Regions from separate parts of the Peribacillus sp. FSL E2-0159 genome, predicted to be linked through region 1. Evidence: predicted binding sites of a transcription regulator. Region 1 holds the regulator's gene; the other holds the start of a gene.
The links. Region 1 encodes NrdR, which represses ribonucleotide reductase genes. Its sites were predicted from a motif close to AACACNATATATNGTGTT; they were not measured.
Positions count from the first base shown of each region.

Region 2: a site for NrdR is predicted at 1,588-1,605, ahead of NYE63_RS18920 (vitamin B12-dependent ribonucleotide reductase). Genes of this name have one in related genera too.

Region 1 covers NZ_CP152053.1:4,244,360-4,255,812, forward strand. The annotation lists gene NYE63_RS20725 (GNAT family protein) at 1-175, opposite strand, end outside; gene NYE63_RS20730 (hypothetical protein) at 229-402, opposite strand; gene thrS (threonine--tRNA ligase) at 509-2,440, opposite strand; gene ytxC (sporulation protein YtxC) at 2,830-3,690, opposite strand; gene dnaI (primosomal protein DnaI) at 3,812-4,750, opposite strand; gene NYE63_RS20750 (replication initiation and membrane attachment family protein) at 4,737-6,146, opposite strand; gene nrdR (transcriptional regulator NrdR) at 6,211-6,672, opposite strand; gene speD (adenosylmethionine decarboxylase) at 6,943-7,323, opposite strand; gene NYE63_RS20765 (glyceraldehyde-3-phosphate dehydrogenase) at 7,679-8,716, opposite strand; gene coaE (dephospho-CoA kinase) at 8,876-9,475, opposite strand; gene ytaF (sporulation membrane protein YtaF) at 9,499-10,131, opposite strand; gene mutM (DNA-formamidopyrimidine glycosylase) at 10,211-11,041, opposite strand; gene polA (DNA polymerase I) at 11,061-11,453, opposite strand, start outside.
Region 2 covers NZ_CP152053.1:3,884,668-3,896,120, forward strand. The annotation lists gene NYE63_RS18920 (vitamin B12-dependent ribonucleotide reductase) at 1-1,437, opposite strand, end outside; gene NYE63_RS18925 (biotin/lipoate A/B protein ligase family protein) at 1,816-2,652, opposite strand; gene NYE63_RS18930 (rhodanese-like domain-containing protein) at 2,856-3,239, shown strand; gene gcvPB (aminomethyl-transferring glycine dehydrogenase subunit GcvPB) at 3,398-4,855, opposite strand; gene gcvPA (aminomethyl-transferring glycine dehydrogenase subunit GcvPA) at 4,848-6,194, opposite strand; gene gcvT (glycine cleavage system aminomethyltransferase GcvT) at 6,212-7,360, opposite strand; glycine riboswitch at 7,544-7,631, opposite strand; gene NYE63_RS18950 (SNF2-related protein) at 8,007-9,695, shown strand; gene NYE63_RS18955 (YqhG family protein) at 9,673-10,470, shown strand; gene NYE63_RS18960 (YqzE family protein) at 10,517-10,702, opposite strand; gene comGG (competence type IV pilus minor pilin ComGG) at 10,821-11,207, opposite strand; gene comGF (competence type IV pilus minor pilin ComGF) at 11,200-11,453, opposite strand, start outside.

The DNA of each region.
Region 1 (11,453 bases):
CAACGAGGATAACTGAAAGGGGATTTTTTTCGATTTGCTCCATTTGCTTTTCCACTTGGTTCCCGGTCGCTTTTCTTTCTCCAGGGTTGAACAGCATATACCCGGAATCTTCAACATGATTGAATAGTGCTGCCAAGTTACCCGCGTCTTCCCTTGAAGCCTTTCTAATCTCCATTTATCCCCACTCCCCCTTTGGTTACAGTCCATACTGATCGAAGCCATCAAATGTTAAGAGTTGTTCTCTTTTGCCTTTTTCTTTTTCTCAATGCTTTCCCAAGAAAATAGGGCTATCCAAAAAAGCAGGACCGGGACAATGGCATATTGTCGATAATCATCTAATAACAATAAGATGATGATGACAAGGAATGTCGGTCCGAATAGATAAGAAAATTTCTTTTTCATGCTGACCCTCCTTTTCATTGCTGTACAAATATTCACATGATGGTTTCATTTTATCATGCATTAAATGAAAAGAGGGACACAACTATATGTGCCCCTCTTTTTGCTGTTAACGGCTTACTTCCGCCTTAATCGCTGAAACGAAATCTTCAAAAGCAATCGTTTCGGATTTTTGTTCACCGTATTTACGTACATTCACGCTGCCTTCTTTGACTTCATTGTCTCCAACAACCAGCATGTACGGGATTTTTTGCATTTGCGCTTCACGGATTTTGTAACCGATTTTCTCGTCACGTGTATCCAGATCGACACGAATGCCCTGCGCTTTAAGTTTTTCCTGTACTTCTTTCGCATAATCCAAGTGCACTTCAGGTGAAACTGGGATCACTTGTGCTTGGATAGGTGCAAGCCAAGTCGGGAATGCCCCCTTGTATTCTTCAATCAAGTAAGCGACAAAACGTTCCATTGTGGAAACGACGCCGCGGTGAATAACAACCGGACGGTGCTGCTTGCCGTCCTCTCCGACGTAATTAAGATCAAAACGTTCAGGAAGCAAGAAATCAAGTTGAACAGTGGAAAGCGTTTCATCTTTCCCTAAGGCAGTACGCACCTGAACATCAAGCTTAGGACCGTAGAATGCCGCTTCACCTTCCGCTTCAAAGTAATCCAGGCCAAGTTCATCCATAGCGCCTTTTAACATGCTTTGTGCCTTTTCCCACATGTTATCATCATCGAAATATTTTTCTGTATCCTGCGGATCACGATAAGACAGACGGAATGAATAATCCTTGATATCGAAATCTTTATATACTTCCAGAACCAAGTTCACAACGCGCTTGAACTCTTCTTTGATTTGGTCAGGACGGACGAAAATGTGCGCATCATTCAATGTCATCCCACGTACACGCTGAAGGCCGGAAAGGGCACCTGACATTTCATAGCGGTGCATCAAGCCTAGCTCGGCAATCCGAATTGGCAGTTCGCGGTAGCTATGGATACTGTTTTTATAGACCATCATGTGATGCGGACAGTTCATCGGACGCAGTACAAGCTGTTCGTTTTCCATCTCCATGACAGGGAACATGCCGTCCTGGTAATGATCCCAGTGACCAGATGTTTTATAAAGGTCCACGCTTCCCATTACAGGTGTGTAGACATGGTCATAACCCAAACGTTCTTCCTTGTCCACGATATACCTTTCGATTGTCCGGCGGATGGTCGCACCTTTTGGCAACCACATCGGCAGCCCTTGCCCCACTTTCTGTGAGCTCATGAACAAGTTCAATTCTTTGCCGATTTTACGGTGGTCACGTTCCTTGGCTTCTTCAAGGAAACGCAGGTGTTCGGCTAACTCTTCTTTTTTATAGAAAGCCGTACCGTAAATGCGTTGAAGCATTTTGTTTTTGCTATCGCCTCTCCAGTATGCTCCAGCGATGCTCAATAGCTTAAATTCTTTGATTTTCCCCGTTGATGGGACATGAATTCCACGGCAAAGGTCAAAGAATTCACCCTGCTCATAAAGCGTTACCTGCTGATCGGCAGGAATCGCATCGATCAACTCCAATTTATACTCGTCGCCGATTTCTTTAAAACGGGAAATCGCTTCATCACGGCTCACTTCGATGCGGGAAATTTCCAAGTTTTCATTGACGATTTTCTTCATTTCCTTTTCAATCAAGGGAAGGTCTTCGGGAGTCAATGATTCCTCCATATCCATATCATAGTAAAAGCCGCCCTCGATGACTGGCCCTACGCCGAATTTAGCGTTTTTGTACAAACGCTTGATCGCTTGTGCCATCAAGTGCGCTGTACTGTGACGCAATACTTCAAGAGCATCCGCTGCGTCCTGTGTGACGATTTCGATTGTACCATCTTGTTCAATCGGGCGTTTCAAATCATATAATTCACCATTGAATTTTCCGGCAATGGATTTTTTCCTTAAACCAGGACTGATGGATGCAGCGATGTCTTCAGTTGTTGTGCCTTTAGCAAACTCCTTAACCGCTCCGTCAGGAAAAGATATTTTCAGTAATTCAGACATTCAGTTTCACTCCTTTTTATTGTTCAAACAAATTACAGGTTTTTGATTCCATTACAACACAAAAAAGCCCGCCCCTGTATAAAACAGGGACGAGCTTAGTAATAAATATCAATAACCCGCGGTTCCACCCTCGTTCCAGCTTGCTTTTCACGGCAAAATGGCACTTGTAACTTGGTAACGGCAGCTTCCCGTCAGCTCATATTCGCAGAATGCCTGCTTTCCGAGCCGAAGTTTAAAGGTGGTAAGTGTTCCATGCGAATAGGAAGCTTACAGCCTGTTGGCTCCCCTCTCTGATAATCGGCGACTAGAATACCCTTGTCCTCATCATAACTTTTAGTTTTTTAATAGTATGTAGGAAATTATAATTTGTTATACGGGGAAAATCAAGGTTAATTTTCTTTTTTCAATGAAAGATCATTCAAATGCATAGAAAATGACGAAAGTGGCAGGACAGTCGCCCGTTCTTCGAAAATCCTTGAAATGGTCTGGATCAGCCCCTCTTCCTTGTCATCGGTATAGATACACAAGTTTTCAGGAGCAATCGATAAAAGCGGGGCAAGTATCACCGTATCGAGAAAAAGTGAACTTTTGGCAAGAAGCCTCCTGTCGATCATACTATTGATTTTTGGACGGTCGAGTTTGCTGAATTTCTGATCATAGAAATGAAAACCATCCCGGTTGACCAGGTGCAGCTTTCTTAATTTCGACTCCTGCCCATGAAGGCAATCACGGAGCGTAGCAATGAAATTTTGATAGTCCTGTTCCAGCTTGTATTCATCAATCGCCTTGACGACATACTTTTCCAAAGTGTGCTGAAATGATTTTAAACGGAAGGTCGTAAAAGAATCGAATGAAAAAGATACCTTTCCAGCCAAGATGCTTTGAAGTCCTTCCTCAATCAATCGTTTTTCCGTACTGAATGCTTCATCTTGATTCCTGGCTCTTTCCACCTCGATGATTGATGATGCAATTTCAATGATGGCTTCAATTTCTTCCCGTTCCCTATAAAAAAATTTACCGACTATTATTTGCTCCAGAACAGGAAGCGTCTTTTCTTCCAATAAAAAAGAATGAAATGCATCACGAAGCAGAATTAGCCATTTATCACCTGAAGACTTCGTCATATCCACATGCATGCCTTGTTGCGGAAGAATTCGAATATATGCTTGAAATTCTGCCCCCAGTGGATGGACAGAAACGAAATTCAGTAATTTCAATGCCTCTGAATCGTTTTGAAACGAAATTTGCACTACGACATCCCCCCTTCCCCCTTGCTTCTTTTTTCATGTATATGGGGATGGGGACGTGTTTAGAAGTAGGATGGGCCTTGTAAGAAGAAAAAAGTGACCTCCATTAAGAGACCACTTTTCTTCATCTTCTCCGATTCACGCCATCAAGCTTGACCGGCTCCGCTAAATATTGAATTCTTTCCAGTACTCTGGCCGCCTTCACTTCTTCCTTCTCACCACGCTGTGAAAAGGTTAGGTGGTTCTCCAGGCCATTCAAGTCAAAATTCGAAGTGAAAAATGTCGGCAGGTTTTCCAGCATCCTAAATTGCAAAATCGGACCAAAAACCTCATCGCGTCCCCAGCTCGTCATGGACTCCGCTCCAATATCATCCAGCATGAGGACAGGTGCCGTTTTCACCATCTCGATTTTTTCATTGACCGTATTATCACCTATCGACCCCTTAAGTTCCCTCAAGTAGTCAGGGACATAGACAATAAGGGAGGAAATTTGCCTTTCTGCAAGTTCATTGGCAATCGCACCTAATAAGTACGTTTTCCCAACTCCGAATTTCCCATATATATATAAGCCTTTTTGCCTTTTACCTGGCTCATATTCCATAATGAACGAAATCGCCTTACTTAAAACACCCAAGCGTTTGTTTTCATTATCCGTTTGGGTAAAGTCCTCAATGGTCGCCTTTAAAATATCCTTCGGTACATATAGGCTGCGGATCAACTTTTCCCGTTTCCGCTTTTCATCCTCTGCCAATTTCCGTGGGCATATTTCATAATTCAGGTTCAGGGCCTTCCCTTGAACCACCAATTTGGGATAATACCCTTGCATCATATTGATGCAGCCATTCAAGCTTGGACATTTATCACACTTATTGCTTTGTGAAGTGAACTCATAAAGCTTCCCCAAATTTTTATCAATCATTTCCTTCGTAACCGTCGAACTGTTGGCATTCAAAAATAACCGCACTTGCTCGTCTTCAAAAATCTCCTGTTTCAGCTTTTCATAACGCTGTTGAAATTGGTTTGTATTGGCCAATTTATTAAGGGATCTATTAATCTTTTCCATCGTTCATTTCACCTCCTGCTTTCCACTGCTTCCATCTCTCCTGAAGCTCGAGTTTCTGGGCGTTCAATTCAGGCTGATCTACATTCTGCTCCTGCTGTGCTTCTTCTTTTTTCTCAAGCCACTCCGGAACCACTTCTTCCCGTATCGCCTTTTTCCGGCTGCCCTTAGCATTCCTGCTTCCTTGAGCCCAGTCCTGATATTTCCTATGTTCATTTTTAGCTAGTTCCATCGCCTCGACGACCGTAGAGACCTTTAGCCGTGCCCAATGGCCCGCCAGCTTTTCCACATAGCCCTTCGTAAACTTCATATCCGTTTTGAGCATGACATATTCAATCAAGACATTGACGACACCCGGATTCAGCTTTTGATTGATCATCACGCCCTCAACCACTTTCAAATCACCGCTTGATGGCTCTGCACCGCCAGACAATTGCATCAGCCGCTCCCTAGGAGAAATCGTCTCCAAATGACGGATTAACTCTTGTTCCTGTGTTTTCGGTTCTTCCTTTTGTGTCCGTTCACGAATAGGCTGCACCCGATTGACAAGTGAAGGCATATCAGCCTGCCGTTCGATCTGATACCAGTCCCTTGCCGCCTTTCTAAGCACTTCCTCATCGATCTCATCATCCAATGAAACGGCATCCATTACTAGTTTTTGCATTTCCAGCGGATCAATGCCATATAAAAAAGCAAGTTTGGCAATCGTACTTTTTATTTTCGGAGTAAAGGCCTTTTTCGGTACGATCGAGGATTTCATTCCAGCAAATAACAGGTCAAAATCAAATAAGTCATCAAATCCCGATGGCTCGACGCCTTCCGTCCGATCGATGAATTGCTGTTCAGGCATCGGTTTCCATTCGTTTTTGGCTTCATCCGTTACATATAAAGAGTCCAAATGATCTGATGAGAATACTTCCGCAAAAGATTTAGTCACACCTTCATATTGATCGGTTAAGATATGGTCATCACAAAAGAATCTTTTTAACCGATTGAATTGCGCTTTACCGATTTTTTTGTATAAGTAAATATTCAGCATTCCATCCGTGAAAAACTGCTGGGGGGAAAGCGGCGGGTTTATCTCATAGATAAATTCCTTCGTTTCATTTTTCGATTTCTTATATACATTCAACAGGCCGATTCCCTCAAGTAAAAGGCGCGCTTCGTAAATATCACCTAACTTAAGGCCGATGGTATTCATTAATTGATAATGCGAGGAGGTTTCCGACCATAGCCTGTTTTCCTCCAACTCACTCCATAACGTCATATATAGGCTTATGCAGATAGGTCCAATAAGAGGTTGATATAGTCGGGTAAGTATTTTCCGATCATAATCATGAAGCAGCCCCGCAGATGAGACCAAATATGAATCCGCTGGGAGCAATTCTTGCCAATGCATTGACATCTCCATTCAAACCTTTCAAAAGATGTAGTGAAAAAAGAGCCAAAGTAAATCTTCAGCTCTACTTTCTTTCTTTATTTATTAAATCTTTCAATTCATCAATAAAGACATTGATATCTTTAAATTGCCGATAGACGGATGCGAACCTTACATAGGCAACCTCATCGACTTCTGCCAGCTTGTCCATTACCATTTCGCCGACACTGTCGCTTTTCACTTCCGATATGCCCTGGTTGCGTAGTTCTTTTTCTACATAACTGGTAATTTGCTCTAGTTCTTTCAAGGGAACCGGACGTTTTTCACAAGCCCTGATTAAGCCACGCAGGATTTTATCACGACTGAACTCTTCCCGTGTCCCGCCCTTTTTCACTACAATAAGCGGTGTTTCCTCCACCTTTTCAAATGTCGTGAATCGAAAACCACATGCCTCACATTCACGGCGTCGTCGAATCGATTTACTTTCATCGACTGGCCTGGAATCGAGCACTCTTGTTCCGTTATATTGACATGATGGGCATTTCATCATTATCAGCTCCGTATTTTATGTAGGACTCCCCTATCTAAATGTTCCCCAAGGAATTACTTTTCTATCTTAATCTTATATTAAAAGGAACGGCCAGTACAAGTAAAAAGTGTAACTTCCAGCAGCAGGCACTTTTTGTTCTGCCCTTGAAGCACCGTTGCCTAGGTCTTTGTGCTACAAGGCAATCCTCTCCTATAAAGTGAAGCAGACTGCCGATTCATTGCATTAAAAAAGAGATGCACCCATGGCATCTCTGTGTATACGTGTTTTTTATAGGGCACTTATATTAGCTTTTTTCATTTGTACAGGACCTAATCCACGTGGTAATTCTATGTTTTCACGTGTTTGCGCATTCAAAGCTTCTGCAATATAATCTGCCGCAATATTCGGATCCAAGTTACCGCATGTATAGACATCAATGCTCGCATAGCCGTGTTCTGGAAAACTGTGAATCGTTAAATGTGATTCAGAAATGATGACAACCCCGCTGACCCCTTGTGGAGCAAATTTGTGAAAGGCAACTTCTCGTACCTCTGCACCTGATTTCAAAGCAGCATCAACAAAAATCTTTTCAATTAAATCGATATTGTTCAGTTTTTCAAAGTCACAACCCCAAAGTTCAGAAATGACATGTCTACCCATTGTTTCCATAGTGTAAGCTGTTTCCATATTAAGCTTCCCCCTTACCATGATTTAAAAATAAGTTCTGATAACTACCACGGGGGAAAGTTAGTCCAAAGAGGTCCTAACCCTTTAAGTAGCCATCATGCAAACCGCTTTTGAAGAAGTTCACGATTCATAGTATATATGGTTTGAATTTTTTTTGCAACTCCAAATTGAATTTTTGGAAAGATAAACTTTATATGTAATAGGGATATAGCGAAGGTTCCAAAGAAGAGCAAATTCTGTTTTCTTGTTTATTCAGCGCCATGAGTCAGCCAGAAATTGATTAATCACTGAATTAAAAATAGCCCGCTAAAAAATTTTAGCAGGCTCGATTTTTTCATTATTTTACTGATAATTCGACTTCGGAAGCTTTTTTCAACTCGGATCCAACCAATTTCACAAGGTCCACTACCCGGTTGGAGTAACCCCACTCATTATCATACCATGCAAGGACTTTCACTTTCCTGTCCCCAATCATCATCGTCGTCAAACCATCGATGATTGCAGAGTGAGGATTCGTTTTGAAATCACTGGAAACTAAAGGTTCCATCGTGAATTCCATAATTCCTTTGAGTTCATTTTCTGATGCATCAATGAAGGCTTGGTTCACTTCATCAATCGTGACATCACAGTTTAAATCCACAACAAGATCGACTAGAGATACGTTAGGTGTCGGTACGCGTAATGCCATTCCGTGAAGCTTGCCTTTTAATTGCGGCAACACTAGTGAGATGGCTTTTGCAGCTCCTGTAGTCGTAGGAATGATGCTTTCCGCAGCGGCACGGGCACGTCTTAAGTCTTTATGCGGGTTATCGATATTATTTTGATCATTTGTATAAGAATGTATCGTTGTCATTAAACCGTTGTTTATGCCGAATTTTTCATCAAGCACTTTTGCAACCGGTCCAAGACAGTTGGTTGTACAAGATGCATTGGATATGACGAAATGCTTGTCAATTTCCAGCACTTCCTGATTTACTCCCATTACAATGGTAACGTCTTCATTTTTACCCGGCGCTGATAAAATAACTCTTTTTGCTCCTGCATCTAAATGAAGAGCCGCTTTAGAACGATCATTGAATTTGCCCGTGGCTTCAATTACAATATCTATGTTCATCTCTTTCCAAGGCAATAGCTTTGGATCGCGGTTATTTATTAGTTTTACTCGGCGGCCATTCACTACTAGTGAATCATCTTCCGCAATAATGATACCGTCGAATTTACCATGTATCGTATCATATTTTAGTAAGTGTGCTAAAGTTTCAGCTGGATAGCTTGCATTAATGGCAACAATGTCCAAACTCTCATCTAATATGGCTTTTCGGAAAACCATTCTTCCAATTCTCCCAAATCCGTTAATCGCTATTCTTGAATTCATTGTTCGGACCCTCCAGAAAATATTAATGTTATACTTATTACCCTTCTCATGTAATTAGTATAACATAATTCAATGGAATTGTGCTAATAAAAATGCGGATTGTTCTTATTTTTTAACATAAAAAGAAGAAACCGGGTGGTTTCTTCTTTTTTATCATACTTATATGACATGCCATTCGCTAAGTACGGACTTCACTTGCCTCTTCGTTTCATTAATGTCTCCATTATTATCGATGACGGCATCCGCTAAAGCCTTTTTATCTGCCAAGGGCATTTGCGAATTGATCCTGGCAAGTGCCTCTGTCTCCGAAAGACCATTCCTGTTCATTAATCGTTGCAATTGAACTTGCTCATCAACATATACCAAAAGCGTCTTTTCCACCATGAATGTCAGCTTGCTTTCGAATAAGAGCGGAATATCCATAAACACCGTTTCTTCCCCTGATGATAGTGCCTCTTCCGTTTTGAGGCGCATCCAATTCCTGACGGCAGGATGCACGATGCCATTCAATAGCAATCTCTTTTCCTCATCATGAAATATGATCGATCCGAGCTTTACGCGATCTATATTCCCATCTGTCAATAAGATATCTTCACCAAATGCCTTCACAACTTGATGATAGGCTTCCTCGCCTGGCTCAACGACAGCACGGGAAGCCAGATCTGCATCGACAATCGTGAATCCGAGTTCCTGTAGATAGAGGCTGACACTGCTTTTCCCACTGGCGATGCCTCCGGTGATTCCGATGATTTGTCCCATAAGCTCCCCCCTTTAACCATGTTTCATAATTTGAATAAACCGATGAGAATCAATAGTACACCTGGAAGAAAGGTCAAATGCTGGACAAGTTTATTATTTGAAAGTAATTTCCCGCTTTGAAGCCCGCTCCAAATGAAAATCGAACTCATAATAGCGATACACCCTGCGAGGATAATCGGTGAAATCCCGATCATAGCCGCACCAACTCCAGCCCCGAACGCATCCAGCGAAAGTGCAAACCCCAGAACAAGCGCTTCAACACCCGTTATCGTACCTGATTTATCAAAATCGGCATTCAATGGTTTTTGTAAAATATTAATGACTACCCCAAGTGATTTAATTTCAAAATTAAAGATGATCTTTTCATGGTATCTATCATCTTTCAGATCTTTTTCAGGCTTAAAATACTGGTACACCATCCAGGCACCAAGAAAAATGAGGATGATGCCTCCCGTTTTTTCAGCCGCCCCGATAGATATGAGCTGACTGATGAATTGTCCGATGACCATCGCTATACCTAAACTCAATGCAGAACAAACCGAAATGACCGCTATTGACCTTAAGGGGATTTTCATCTTCCGCATACCAAATGTCAAACCTACACCAAATCCGTCAATACTAACTGCAAAAGCGAGAAAAATAATTTGTAGCCACATCGGAATATTACTCCTTCCCTTCACGTTGCTACCCTAGTATATGGAAGGAGCCCATCCGATGTGTTTGAAAAAACATTACCTATTTTAGCGGCTGGCATAACGGGCAAATATGTGTGCCGCGACCTGCAACAACCAGTTTTTCAAGGGGCGTGCCGCATGTTTTGCAGCTCTCGCCTTTCCGTCCATAAACATTCAGTTCCAACTGAAACATGCCGATTCGCCCCTGGGAATTAATGTATGAACGAATCGTACTACCGCCTTTTTCCACAGCTTCACCTAACGTTGCGATGATTTCTGCATGCAACGTTTTGATTTCCTGCAAAGAGAGTGAAGATGCGATTCTCTCAGGATGGATACCGGAACGGAATAACGACTCGTCCACATATATATTCCCAATCCCAACGACAACCGTTTGATCAAGGAGAACGGGCTTGATTTTCCTGTTGGTTTTAGCCAACTTCGCACTAAGCCCCTCGACAGTAAAATCTTCAGATAAAGGTTCAGGCCCTAAGTGCAACAAGGGTAACCGCTCAAGTTCTTCCCCTTTGGCAAATAGATGCATCGTTCCGAATTTCCGGACATCCCTGTACCGAAGTTCGCTGCCATCCGTGAAAGTGAAGATCACATGAGTATGTTTATCATACGGCTCCTCTTTTGGATGGACGCCGTATTTCCCCTCCATCCTTAAATGCGAAACCATCGAATAATCATCCAAGGTAAAAATGAGGAACTTGCCCCGACGGCCTATTCCCTGGATCGTCTGCCCTCTTAAAGCATCCTGAAACTGTTCGACAGGCTCAGGCGCTTTAATGATCTTTGGCCAGAAGACGGACACTTCCTTGATCTCTTTTCCGAGTACGAGCTGCTCTAACGTTCTTCTGACTGTTTCCACTTCTGGAAGTTCTGGCATTGCAATCACCTATCTTTTATTATTTGGCATCAAACCATGTTGGCCCGAAAGCATAATCCACTTTAAGGGGCACGTTCAATTCAATGGCATTTTCCATTTCCTCCGGAACGATCACTTTAAGGATCTCGAGTTCCTCAGGAGGAGTTTCAAAAATCAATTCATCATGCACCTGAAGTAGCATTCTCGTTTTAAGCCCTTCCCTTGTCAGGCGCTTATTCATGTTTATCATGGCAAGCTTAATGATATCCGCGGCGCTGCCTTGTATCGGCGTATTCATTGCTGTCCGTTCGGCAAAGCTCCTGATGTTGAAATTCCTGCTTGTTATCTCAGGTATATAGCGCCTTCTTTGCATTAAAGTCGTGCTATATCCTTTTTGACGGGCCTCATGTATGCTTTCTTCCATATATTCCTG
Region 2 (11,453 bases), 360 kb from region 1:
ACAAGGGTTCGTGGCTACGACTTGTTGACCGTATGCTTTGGCATTCGTCATTTCATTAGCATTATCGATAAAGAAAATACCTGGTTCAGCAGAATATGTTGCACAAATGTTTATTAAGTTCCAAAGCTCTTTAGCTCGGATTTTACGGTAAACACGGACTTTGTGACCCATTTTCTCCCATTCACGAACATCACCGACTTTATGCCATTCTTCATTGTAAATGGCCATTTCTTCGGCATTATAGCTTTCAACATCAGGAAAACGCAATTCGTATTCAGCATCTTGTTCCGCCGCTTCCATAAATTCCTTAGTCAGGCAAATCGAAATGTTGGCTCCAGTCAGGAAATCCGAATTATGGACACTGTATGTTCCCCCTGTACGGATCTTTTCCTCTGCATCCCTAATGATTTTCTCGCTGAATCCACCTTGGCCAGGAATCTCCTTATAATTGATGATCCCTTGATACATAGCAGTTTCCTGTTCAGTGTGCGGCGTGAATTTCAATTTATCCGTCGCATATTTCTTGATGGCTTCATCTTTAGTGTTTTCCACTAGGTAACGCAGAATCCTTGGATTTTGCATTTTAGAAATGATGAACTCTGCAATATCAGGATGCCAATCAGCAAGCATGATCATTTGCGCGCCCCGTCTGCTACCGCCCTGTTCAACAAGATGCGTCAATTTCGCAATATCGTCAAGCCATGACACTGAACCCGAGGATTTTCCATTTACGCCTTTTGCCAGAGTGTTTCTTGGACGCAGTGTCGATCCGTTCGTACCCACTCCGCCGCCGCGGCTCATGATTTCCATCACTTGTTTCCTATGTTCTGAAATCCCTTCACGTGAATCCGGTACGAATGGCATTACATAGCAGTTGAAATAAGTAACATCCGTATTGGAACCCGCACCGTATAATACTCGACCTGCCGGGACAAAATTAAGGTTCTTTAATTCTTCATAGAATTTATTGAACCATTCCGTTCTTTTTTCTTCCGTGGTTTCCACTGATGCCAAGCCCGTTGCATTACGTTTCGCAATTTGTTCATAGTATATTTCAAGCGGCTTTTCGATTATATCCAACGGACGGTTTACAATCCCCGTCTCCACTTCTTCCGGATTATCCAATACGCCACGGAATTCTTCATCCACCAATACCTTGGCTTTTTTTGTTTCCCAATCTATTTCAACGATGTAACCGAGACCCCTTGCCGGGAATTTCGGATCTTCCTTAATCGTCAACACGACGAAATCGCCTGCCGAGAGTGTGATTTTTTCAGTATCCTTAAAAGAGTAGCGGTCAAGCATGACTAGACGGGACACTCCCTTATGCGCCATTTTCATATCAGCAGTTACAGGGTGAACCTGGGGAAATAAAGAAATATCCTTATTCAACCTTTCTAGATCAACCTTTAAAGCTTCTTTTATTACAACCGACATAATTCCCTCTCCTTTATATGTTTCAAGATCCGTTCTTGCTGCCGCAAAAATCCTTATGTAGCCTTACATGTCCGTTTCGCTTAACAAGTACCCTAAATTTATCATAGCGAAACTCAAAAATCAATATATAGTGTCGTATTAAATATTTCAACTACTATATATTGTGTTTGTTTTGAATAACTTTTAATTTTGTCAAACGGTAAATCAATTAATATAGTTAGCAAAAGGGAGGAAAATGTCGATTTACAATAATTTTTCATCAGATTTCAATTAATTTGGACCTTGCTTTTTCCCCATCCCTTTCAGGGCTTATCCCTGCAAGGGATAGCTTATTTGGTCAAACAAATCTGAAAAATCTTTTTTATTATCCCGCTTCGTCTATCTCATGAAATTCCATTCATCGCTTTCATATTTGCTTTCTGCAATGGCTTTCACTTCCTGCAATTGCTTTTCGGTGAGGACGTATGGCTCTAAATCGATCGAGAGTCCTTCGGCAAAACCTTTTTCAAAAGCTTCTTTCGCTTCAGGGATGGTAACCTTTCTTCCGGCAACGTCATTTATGGCCACAGCTTTATTTTTTAAGCTTTTTTGCATTCTCTCTTTAACCCTGTCATTTGAGAATTTAAATACGCTAAAGAGCTTTTCATCATCAAGTTCAAGCAAAATGGCCCCGTGCTGAAGGATGACGCCTTTTTGCCTGGTTTGAGCGCTGCCAGCGACCTTTCTGCCCTCAACGACCAGTTCATACCAGCTTGGAGCATCAAAGCAGACGGAAGACTTGGGCACTTTTAAAGCCGCTTTTTCCTGCTCGGTTCGAGGCACGGCAAAATAAGCATCCAATCCAAGATTCCTGAACCCCATTAATATCCCTTCAGAAATGACACGATATGCTTCAGTAACGGTAGTTGGCATTCCCGGATAGGATTCTGGAACGATTACGCTATAAGTCAATTCATGCTCGTGCAGTACCGCTCGTCCTCCTGTTGGTCTGCGAACAAAACCAAGACCCTGCCTTTTGACCTCTTCCATATCAATTTCCGCTTCTGCCTTTTGAAAATAACCAATCGACAATGTCGCTGGATCCCAGCCGTAAAAGCGTATGATTGGCGGAATCTCCCCTTTGCTTTGCCAGTTTAACAGTGCTTCGTCCAGCGCCATATTAAAAGCCGGTGAACAATACCCCGAATCTATAAAACCCCATTTTTCTTTAGTCATCCTTACCCCTCGTTTCAATAAACTGTTTTTTAATACCCCACAAAAAACTCACATGTAGTAGTTTAACAGACTTTAACACTCTAAAAAAGAAAGTGCTATCAAGTCGATGAAGAATTTGATGAAAATTCTTTTTGATTATTAGGTAAAGCAATTATATAATAAAGATTGTCTGTATTCGTTAAGGTAGAAGGGAGTTTTTATGTTTGGAAATATTATATACACTGCTCATCATCTTAGGAGTGGTTATTGCGTATTCACTTTTTAATTGGTACCGCCAGCGTAAAATCGTTAAAACATTAACACAGGACGAATTTATCGCTAACTACAGAAAAGTGCAGCTAATCGATGTGCGGGAACCGAATGATTTCGATAATGGTCATATCTTAGGCGCAAGAAACATCCCTATGACTCAAATGAAAACCCGCTTGGTCGAAATTAGGCCGGACAAGCCTGTATATTTGTACGCTCAAAGCGAAATCATCAGCGGCAGAGCTGCAGCCATGCTATACAAAAAGGGCTACAGGGAACTTTTTCACCTAAAGGGCGGTTTCAAAATGTGGACCGGGAAAATCAAAGCAAAGAAATAAGACCCCATCTCCGCATGGGCTCTTTTTAATTAAAAAGCCTTCATGTACATCATGCGGGCTCTAGGAAAATGAAAGTTAATTGTTGGACTTAAATGAATTCTTACATAAAGAAAAATCCCCGCCGGCAGGCAGGGATTTTTTTCGTGTAAGCTATCAATCTAGGCTTGATAACGCAGAACAGGTTTTCTTGCAGCAAGAGTTTCATCAAGCCTCTTTATAACAGTTGTATGCGGAGCTTCCTGAACGATTTCCGGGGTTTCTTCCGCTTCCTTGGCAATCTGGATCATCGCATCGATGAACGCATCCAGAGTTTCTTTTGACTCGGTTTCAGTCGGTTCTATCATCATTCCTTCTTCCACGTTCAACGGGAAGTAAATGGTTGGAGGATGATACCCGAAATCCAGCAATCTTTTGGCTATATCGAGAGTCCTTACCCCCAATTTCTTTTGCCGACGGCCGCTTAATACGAATTCGTGCTTACAATGACGATTATATGGTAAGTCAAAATAAGGTTCCAACCTACGCATCATATAATTGGCATTGATGACCGCATTCTCGGTGACGGCTTTAAGGCCATCAGGACCCATTGAACGAATGTACGTATATGCCCTCACGTTTATCCCGAAATTACCATAATAAGGTTTTACCCTACCAATGGATTGCGGACGATCATAATCAAGAACGAATTGCTCACCTTGTTTGACCACAAGCGGTTTAGGCAAGTAAGGAATCAAGTCCGACTTCACCCCTACAGGACCAGAACCCGGACCGCCGCCGCCATGCGGGCCTGTGAATGTTTTATGGAGATTTAAGTGAACCACATCAAAGCCCATGTCACCCGGACGTGCTTTTGATAGTACTGCATTCAAATTGGCTCCATCATAATAAAGCTTCCCGCCTGCGTCATGGACAAGTTGTGCCATTTCCAAAATATTTTCTTCAAACAATCCCAATGTATTAGGGTTCGTCAGCATCAAAGCCGCCGTATCAGGTCCGACAACTCGCTTTAAGTCTTCAAGGTCTACTAACCCATTTTCATCGGATTTCACTGTAATCGTTTCAAGTCCGGCAACAGTGGCCGAGGCAGGATTCGTACCATGTGCAGAATCAGGTACAATCACTTTCGTCCGTTCTGTATCGCCATTGGCTTCGTGAAAAGCGCGAATCATCATCAATCCTGTCCATTCACCGTGAGCACCTGCTGCAGGCTGTAATGTCACTTGGTCCATCCCGGTGATTTCCGTTAAGTGCTCCTGCAAATCAAATAATAGTCCCAATGCTCCCTGAACAGTAGCTGGATCTTGATATGGATGGATATGGGCGAAACCGTTGAAACGTGCCACATTTTCATTTATTTTCGGATTATATTTCATCGTGCATGAACCCAGCGGATAAAAACCCGAATCCACCCCATGATTCCGTTTGGAAAGTGCTGTATAGTGACGCATGATATCCAGTTCGGACACCTCAGGAAGCTCTGCCTCTTCTTCACGGATGTAGTCGGCAGGAAGAATTTCTTCGAGCGGAATAGTTGCAACATCCATTTCTGGCAGACTGTATCCGATTCGACCGGAAGTACTGATTTCAAAAATGAGTGATTGATCTTGATTATTCATGTTGATCCCCCAATTCCTGCGCAAGTGCATCAATTTCTTCTTTTGTTCTAAGTTCAGTCACCGCAACCAGCATATGGTCTTTCAGCTCAGGATAAACCGTCCCTAAATCGAATCCGCCGATCATCCCTTTTTCAAAAAGGTTTTTATTGATTTCTGAAAACGAAGCAGGCAGTTTAATGACAAATTCATTAAACGAAGGACCGTCGAATATCACTTCCACCCCTTTTGCCATAATTGCTTTTTTCGCATAATGCGCTTTTTGAATATTTTGCACGGCCATTTCTTTGACACCCTTTTTCCCAAGCGCGGTCATTGCAACAGAAGCTGCCAAGGCATTCAAAGCTTGATTGGAACAAATGTTGGATGTGGCTTTGTCACGGCGAATGTGCTGTTCACGAGCTTGAAGCGTCAGCACAAATCCCCTTTTTCCATTTTCATCCACAGTTTGACCGACGAGTCGGCCCGGGACTTTCCGAACAAGTTTATTAGTAACGGCAAAATATCCACAATGAGGTCCACCAAATGCCGCTGGTATGCCGAACGGCTGAGCATCCCCCGTTACGATATCTGCACCGAGTGCACCAGGCGATGTCAAAGCTCCCAATGCAAGCGGATTACTTGAAACGATAAACATGGACTTGACGCCATGAATGATTTCTTCCATTTCCTTCAATGGCTCGATACGGCCAAAAAAGTTCGGATATTGCACGATCACCCCTGCAATGTCATCATTCGCCAATTCCCTTAAAGCAGCTAAGTCCGTCACACCGTCTTTAAATGGAATTTCGATTACTTCTACACGTTGCCCTTTTGCATATGTCTTGACAACTTCTCTTGATTCAGGATGAACCGCTCCTGAAATGAGAATCTTCTTGCGTCGTGTCTGGCCTGAAGCAAGCATGGCTGCTTCAGCTAGCGCCGTCCCGCCGTCATACATGGAGGAGTTAGCCACATCCATGCCCGTCAATTCACAAATCATTGTTTGATATTCAAAAATTGCCTGAAGCTCGCCCTGTGAAATTTCAGGCTGATAGGGTGTATAAGCCGTATAAAACTCAGAACGCGATAGAACATGATCGACGATGACCGGTGCATAATGGTCATAGACACCCGCACCAAGGAAGGAAGCATAGTTTTTAAGATCCGCATTCTTGGCAGCAAGCCTTGATAATTCTTTCATTAATGCAGGTTCTGATTTAGCAGGCTTGATATCGTATTCTCCTTGAAAACGAACGCTTTCAGGGATATCGTTGAAAAGTTCTTCTGCAGTAGATGCCCCTATAACTTTCAGCATTTCTTGTTTATCTTGCTCAGTCATGGGTAAATAACGATGTTTCATCTAATGACCATTCCCCTCTATTTACGTGGTTTTTTATAAAAAGGTGTTTGTATTATAACGGCTTTCAAACGTTTGGAACGGATTTCCACTTCGACTTCCGCATCCAGCACCGAAAATTCCTTATCGATAAGTACCAATCCCACGTTTTTCTTCAACGTTGGTGATTGGGTACCAGTCGTGACCTCACCAATGACTTTGTCACCGCTGTAGACCTTATACCCATGACGTGGAATGCCACGGTCAATCATTTCAATTCCCACAAGCTTGCGGGGAGCCCCTTTCTCCTTTTGCTCAGCAAGAACGGCCTTCCCGAAAAAATCAACTTCCTTATCCACTTTTACCGCAAAACCAATACCGGCTTCTATTGGGGTGATGTCCGCTGAAAGCTCCTGCCCATACAGCGGCAGTTTCGCTTCAAAACGCAGGGTATCACGAGCACCTAAACCAATCGGCTGAACCCCCTCATCCTTTCCGGCATCCATAATCGCCTTCCAAAGGGCAGGACCATTTTTACTGTCGCTATATATCTCAAAACCATCTTCACCAGTGTATCCAGTACGGGATACCATCGTGGAGATACCGCTTATCATGACATTTTCCTTGAACTTGAAAAATCCAATGTCACTTAGGGCAGTATTTTCCGATAGTTTTTGTAATATCTTCTCTGCAGATGGTCCTTGAAGTGCCAGCTGTGTATAGTCACTCGATACATTCGTAATTTGGACATCTTCCGTTAAATTAGCTTGCAGCCAATTGAAATCTTTTTCTGTATTCGCTGCATTGACCACGAGCAGGTAATCGTCCTCAGCCCTTTTATACACAATAAGATCATCAACCGTGCCTCCGTTTTCATAACACATGGCTGTATATTGGGCACCGCCCTGTTGCAACTTTGAAATATCATTAGTCAGCATCTTCTGTAAAAAGGAAAGGCTCCCAGGACCCTTAACATCGACTTCCCCCATATGGGAAACATCGAATAACCCCGCTTTTGTACGTACGGCTTCATGTTCGTCCTTTATACCCGAAAATTGGACAGGAAGTTCCCAGCCGCCAAAATCAATCGTTTTACCTCCGTATTCACGATAAACCTCAAATAGTGGTGTTCTTTTTAAATTGGTCAAAAAATGACCCCCTTCAGATTTTTTTAAATTAATTGGCTTCATTATCAAAAGCTTCTTGTCATTACGCATCAGATATTTCCTGATTCATGATGTGAAAAAAGCACAAAAAAGGACAGAGAAAGCCCGTTTGAGCTTTTTCTCTGTCCTGAAACCTGAAAGTTTACCTATATAATAGGTTTTCCCCTTTGGTGGCCGTCCCAAAACGGGCGGCGCTCTCCAGAGTTGCGTCCAATAAGAGTTCTTTTGCCTGAGAGATTCACTGCTAAGTTTGCTCCTTCGGCGCTACATCCGTAGTCTCTCCCCTTATCTTCACCCGCATATAAATGGTCTACCAATGAAAGTAACCGAATAAGCCCCAAGCATCGGTAAAACCTTTGAGCAACATGGAATGCATTCTCTGCCAATTCTCCTAAAACTCCAGAAACCGTTTGAGTGATCTCCTTCAGTAATCTTGGATAAATTAGGAGCCTATAGCCCATACTAAGAAAACGCGAACTGCAAAATCGATGTACAAAGATTCTTTGTAGCTTTTGGAAATTGGAATTTTCTAAATATACTTATATCCTACCCTAAGAAACTTAACTCTGCAATATCTTTTGAAGAGAAATATTTTTCTTACTTCACATATGAAATGTTCGGGTTTTGACCTTTTATTAAGGAATTTATGATTTAAGAGGGAGTTATTTCTATGAAAATCAATATATCCTTCAATTCTGAATGGAATGACGAGTTTCTGCAAAAGATGGAAAATGACGGTCCATGGGGAAATTGGGAGCTTTATAAATTGGCGGTTCAAATGGAGGAAAATCTTATCATCCCTGATTTTGAAGGTTTACAGGCGCCTAAACACCTTCCGCAGTTAACCCCGCTTCCCCATCAATTGGAAGCAGCCAAGCAAGTGGTGGAAAAGATGAATGGAAAGGCCATTTTAGCTGATGAGGTAGGTCTCGGAAAAACAATTGAAGCAGGCTTGATCCTAAAAGAGTATATGATTAGAGGCCTTGTAAAAAAAGTATTGATCCTTGTTCCGGCTTCCCTTGTCACACAATGGGCTTTTGAATTGAATACCAAGTTTCATATTCCGGCAGTCGTTCAGAGAAAAAGTTATGTTTGGGAATCCTGTGATGTGGTCATTTCATCCATTGATACAGCGAAACGCGCCCCACATCGAGATATCATTTTCAATCAGGAATATGATTTCATCATTATTGATGAAGCTCATAAACTTAAAAATAATAAGACGAAGAACTATGAATTCGTCCAAAATCTGAAAAAGAAATTTTGTTTACTCCTGACAGCGACTCCGATTCAAAATAAAGTCGAGGAAATCTTTCACCTCGTTTCATTATTGAAACCAGGTCACTTGGGAAATGCCTCACTCTTTTCTGAAAAGTATAAAGGGAAAGGCCGGAACATAATTGAAGATGAACACCTAAAGGAACTGGTCAACACTGTCATGATTCGAAACCGGCGGGCCGATACTGGTATTGAATGGACAAAACGACATGTGGAAACCATCACCATTGAATTTTCTCCAACGGAACAAGCATTGTACGATGCTGTTTCAAAATTCAAGCCTATTTCGGACGGATCAAAAGGAAGCGCCTTTTCTGCTCTCACTCTCCAAAGGGAAGCATGCAGCAGCAGAGAGGCGGTCTTTTATACATTAAAGAATATGAGAAATAAATATGATCAGCCTTCCCCTGACTTTTTGGCGAAGCTTGATGATTTATTTTCTAAAGTGAATGAAACCGTTCAGAACTCCAAGGCTGAAAAAGCTTTGGAACTGATCAAGAAGATTGATGACAAAGTAATTATCTTTACCGAATACCGGGCGACTCAGCTATATCTTCAATGGTATCTACAGCAGAATGGAATTTCTTCAGTTCCTTTCCGAGGCGGTTTTAAGCGCGGAAAGAAAGACTGGATGCGAGAATTATTCCAAAAGAATATACAGGTTTTAATTGCAACCGAAGCTGGCGGGGAAGGGATAAACCTTCAGTTTTGCCATCACTTGATAAATTTTGACCTGCCATGGAACCCCATGAGGCTCGAACAGAGAATTGGACGGATTCACCGCCTTGGTCAGGAAGAAGATGTGATGATTTATAACTTTGCCACGAAAAATACAGTAGAAGAACATATTCTGAAGTTGCTATACGAAAAAATTAATTTATTTGAAAAAGTAATTGGTGAATTGGATGATATTCTAACCAAACTGGATATTAACAACATTGAAGAATATTTAATTGATGTGGTCGGCGAGTCCAAAACAGAGGGAGAAATGAAAATCAAGATGGATAATTTTTCATCGTTAATCCAATTCGCACAATCAATGAAGGAAGGTGAGGTACATGCAGCAACAGGAAATTCATGATTTTTTATTAACTTACTTTAAAGCCAATGATTGTGAAATACTGGATAATACACCAAACCACCTTACAGTCCAATTGACAATCGAAATGGATAAAGAATTAATGAACAGACCCTTTTATTGGCACTATCTCGAAAAAACAGGTGGCGTTCCGAACCCGGCCCAGATGACGTTCATTACCGATCCCGAACAAGCTCCATCCGACTTAAAGGGAGAAATGATTCATTTTGGCTCCCCCCGCCTTCATCAAATTGTACAATCAACCAAAAAGCTTGCAGGGTATACTAGACTTTTTGAGGATACTCCTCCATCAAAAGGCGGAAATAATCCTTTGTTTCCTTGGCTGACCCTGAATGTGAAAATATCCTATCAATGCGACCGTAAAAAAGATACCTTCATGTCGATCGGATTGAATTTAATCTCGGGTGAAATCATGGAAGGGTTTCACCGTCGGGTTTTACCGATTAAGGTCACCCCAAAAATACCGGATTACTCCTTTACGCTTTCACCGCTCATCATGCCCAAGAGTGGATTGGCAAGACTGGATACATACATAAGAACCAGTTTCGAGGATGATGATCATACCTGGGCGGAGGAAGCAATGCTGCGCTGGCAGAATGACTTAAATTTATTGGAGCATTTTTACAAGGATATGGACGAAAAAAGTGAGAGCTATTTTACCGAAAAAGAAGCCTTAAAAGCTCAATATGAACCCAACATCCGAATATCCATCATCAACGGAGGATTATTTTACCTTTCAGATAGGGCGTTGGGATAAGTAAAGAACGATAAAAAAACAGATGTCCTAAGTTCGGACATCTGTTTTACTTTTTGATATTTTTCCTTACGAACATCGACAAAGCAAAAGGGACAATGCCAAACCAATGGGACATTCCATGATTTTTATCCTCTTTTCTATGACGGCGCTTTTCTTTTCGTTCTTTTTTCGTCAGATTAAAATACTCGACAAGCTGCTGCGTCAGATATTTAATATAAGCGTTTGTAGACATATAAAATCATCACCCTATGCAAAGTATGCCCGGTTTACGCTACTTTTATTCCTGCGCTTTTTCCCTAAACACACGTAAACCTGTCGTTTTCCGTTTAAAAGAGTGTTGATTTTTCGTTTTACACAGCCTGCTTTTCCAACCATTCTTTCACTTTCCCCGCTTCTTTATCGTATTGAATGATGACCCTGCCCTCACGGTCATTTTTAGTCGTGGCAGAAAACTCGATATAGACATAAGGACCTTCTTGCTTCATTAAGGAATACCGCACCTCACCATTGGGATATGAAATTTCCCCCTCGATGATTTTTGGGATCTCGTCGCCCCACTCTGCCGTCACATCCTTGATGGCCAGATGGACAAGATGGTCGGCCACAAGCGATTCTTCCACTTCTTTATAAAACTTTTTATCAATGATAAACTGATCGATCATTAGTATCGTGAACATGATGAAAACACTCGCTACAATCATGACCATCGGGAAAACGACTCCTTTTTGATTATTCATCGACTTTCGTAACATTCCTAAAGAAAGGATGAAATCTTCGACTGAAAGTAGTCCCTGCTTTATCCGTAATATTTATAACAATGACACTGCCATCCTTCTCAACCCGGAATTTCGAAATGTTCTGCAAGATGACCTCATGCCCCATACCATTCACTCGTCTTCGGACCTTATCTTCATATTGTTCAAACGATGATAATTGTTCACCTGTAAGCAAATATAATTTATTTTCCATTACATCCTGAACTT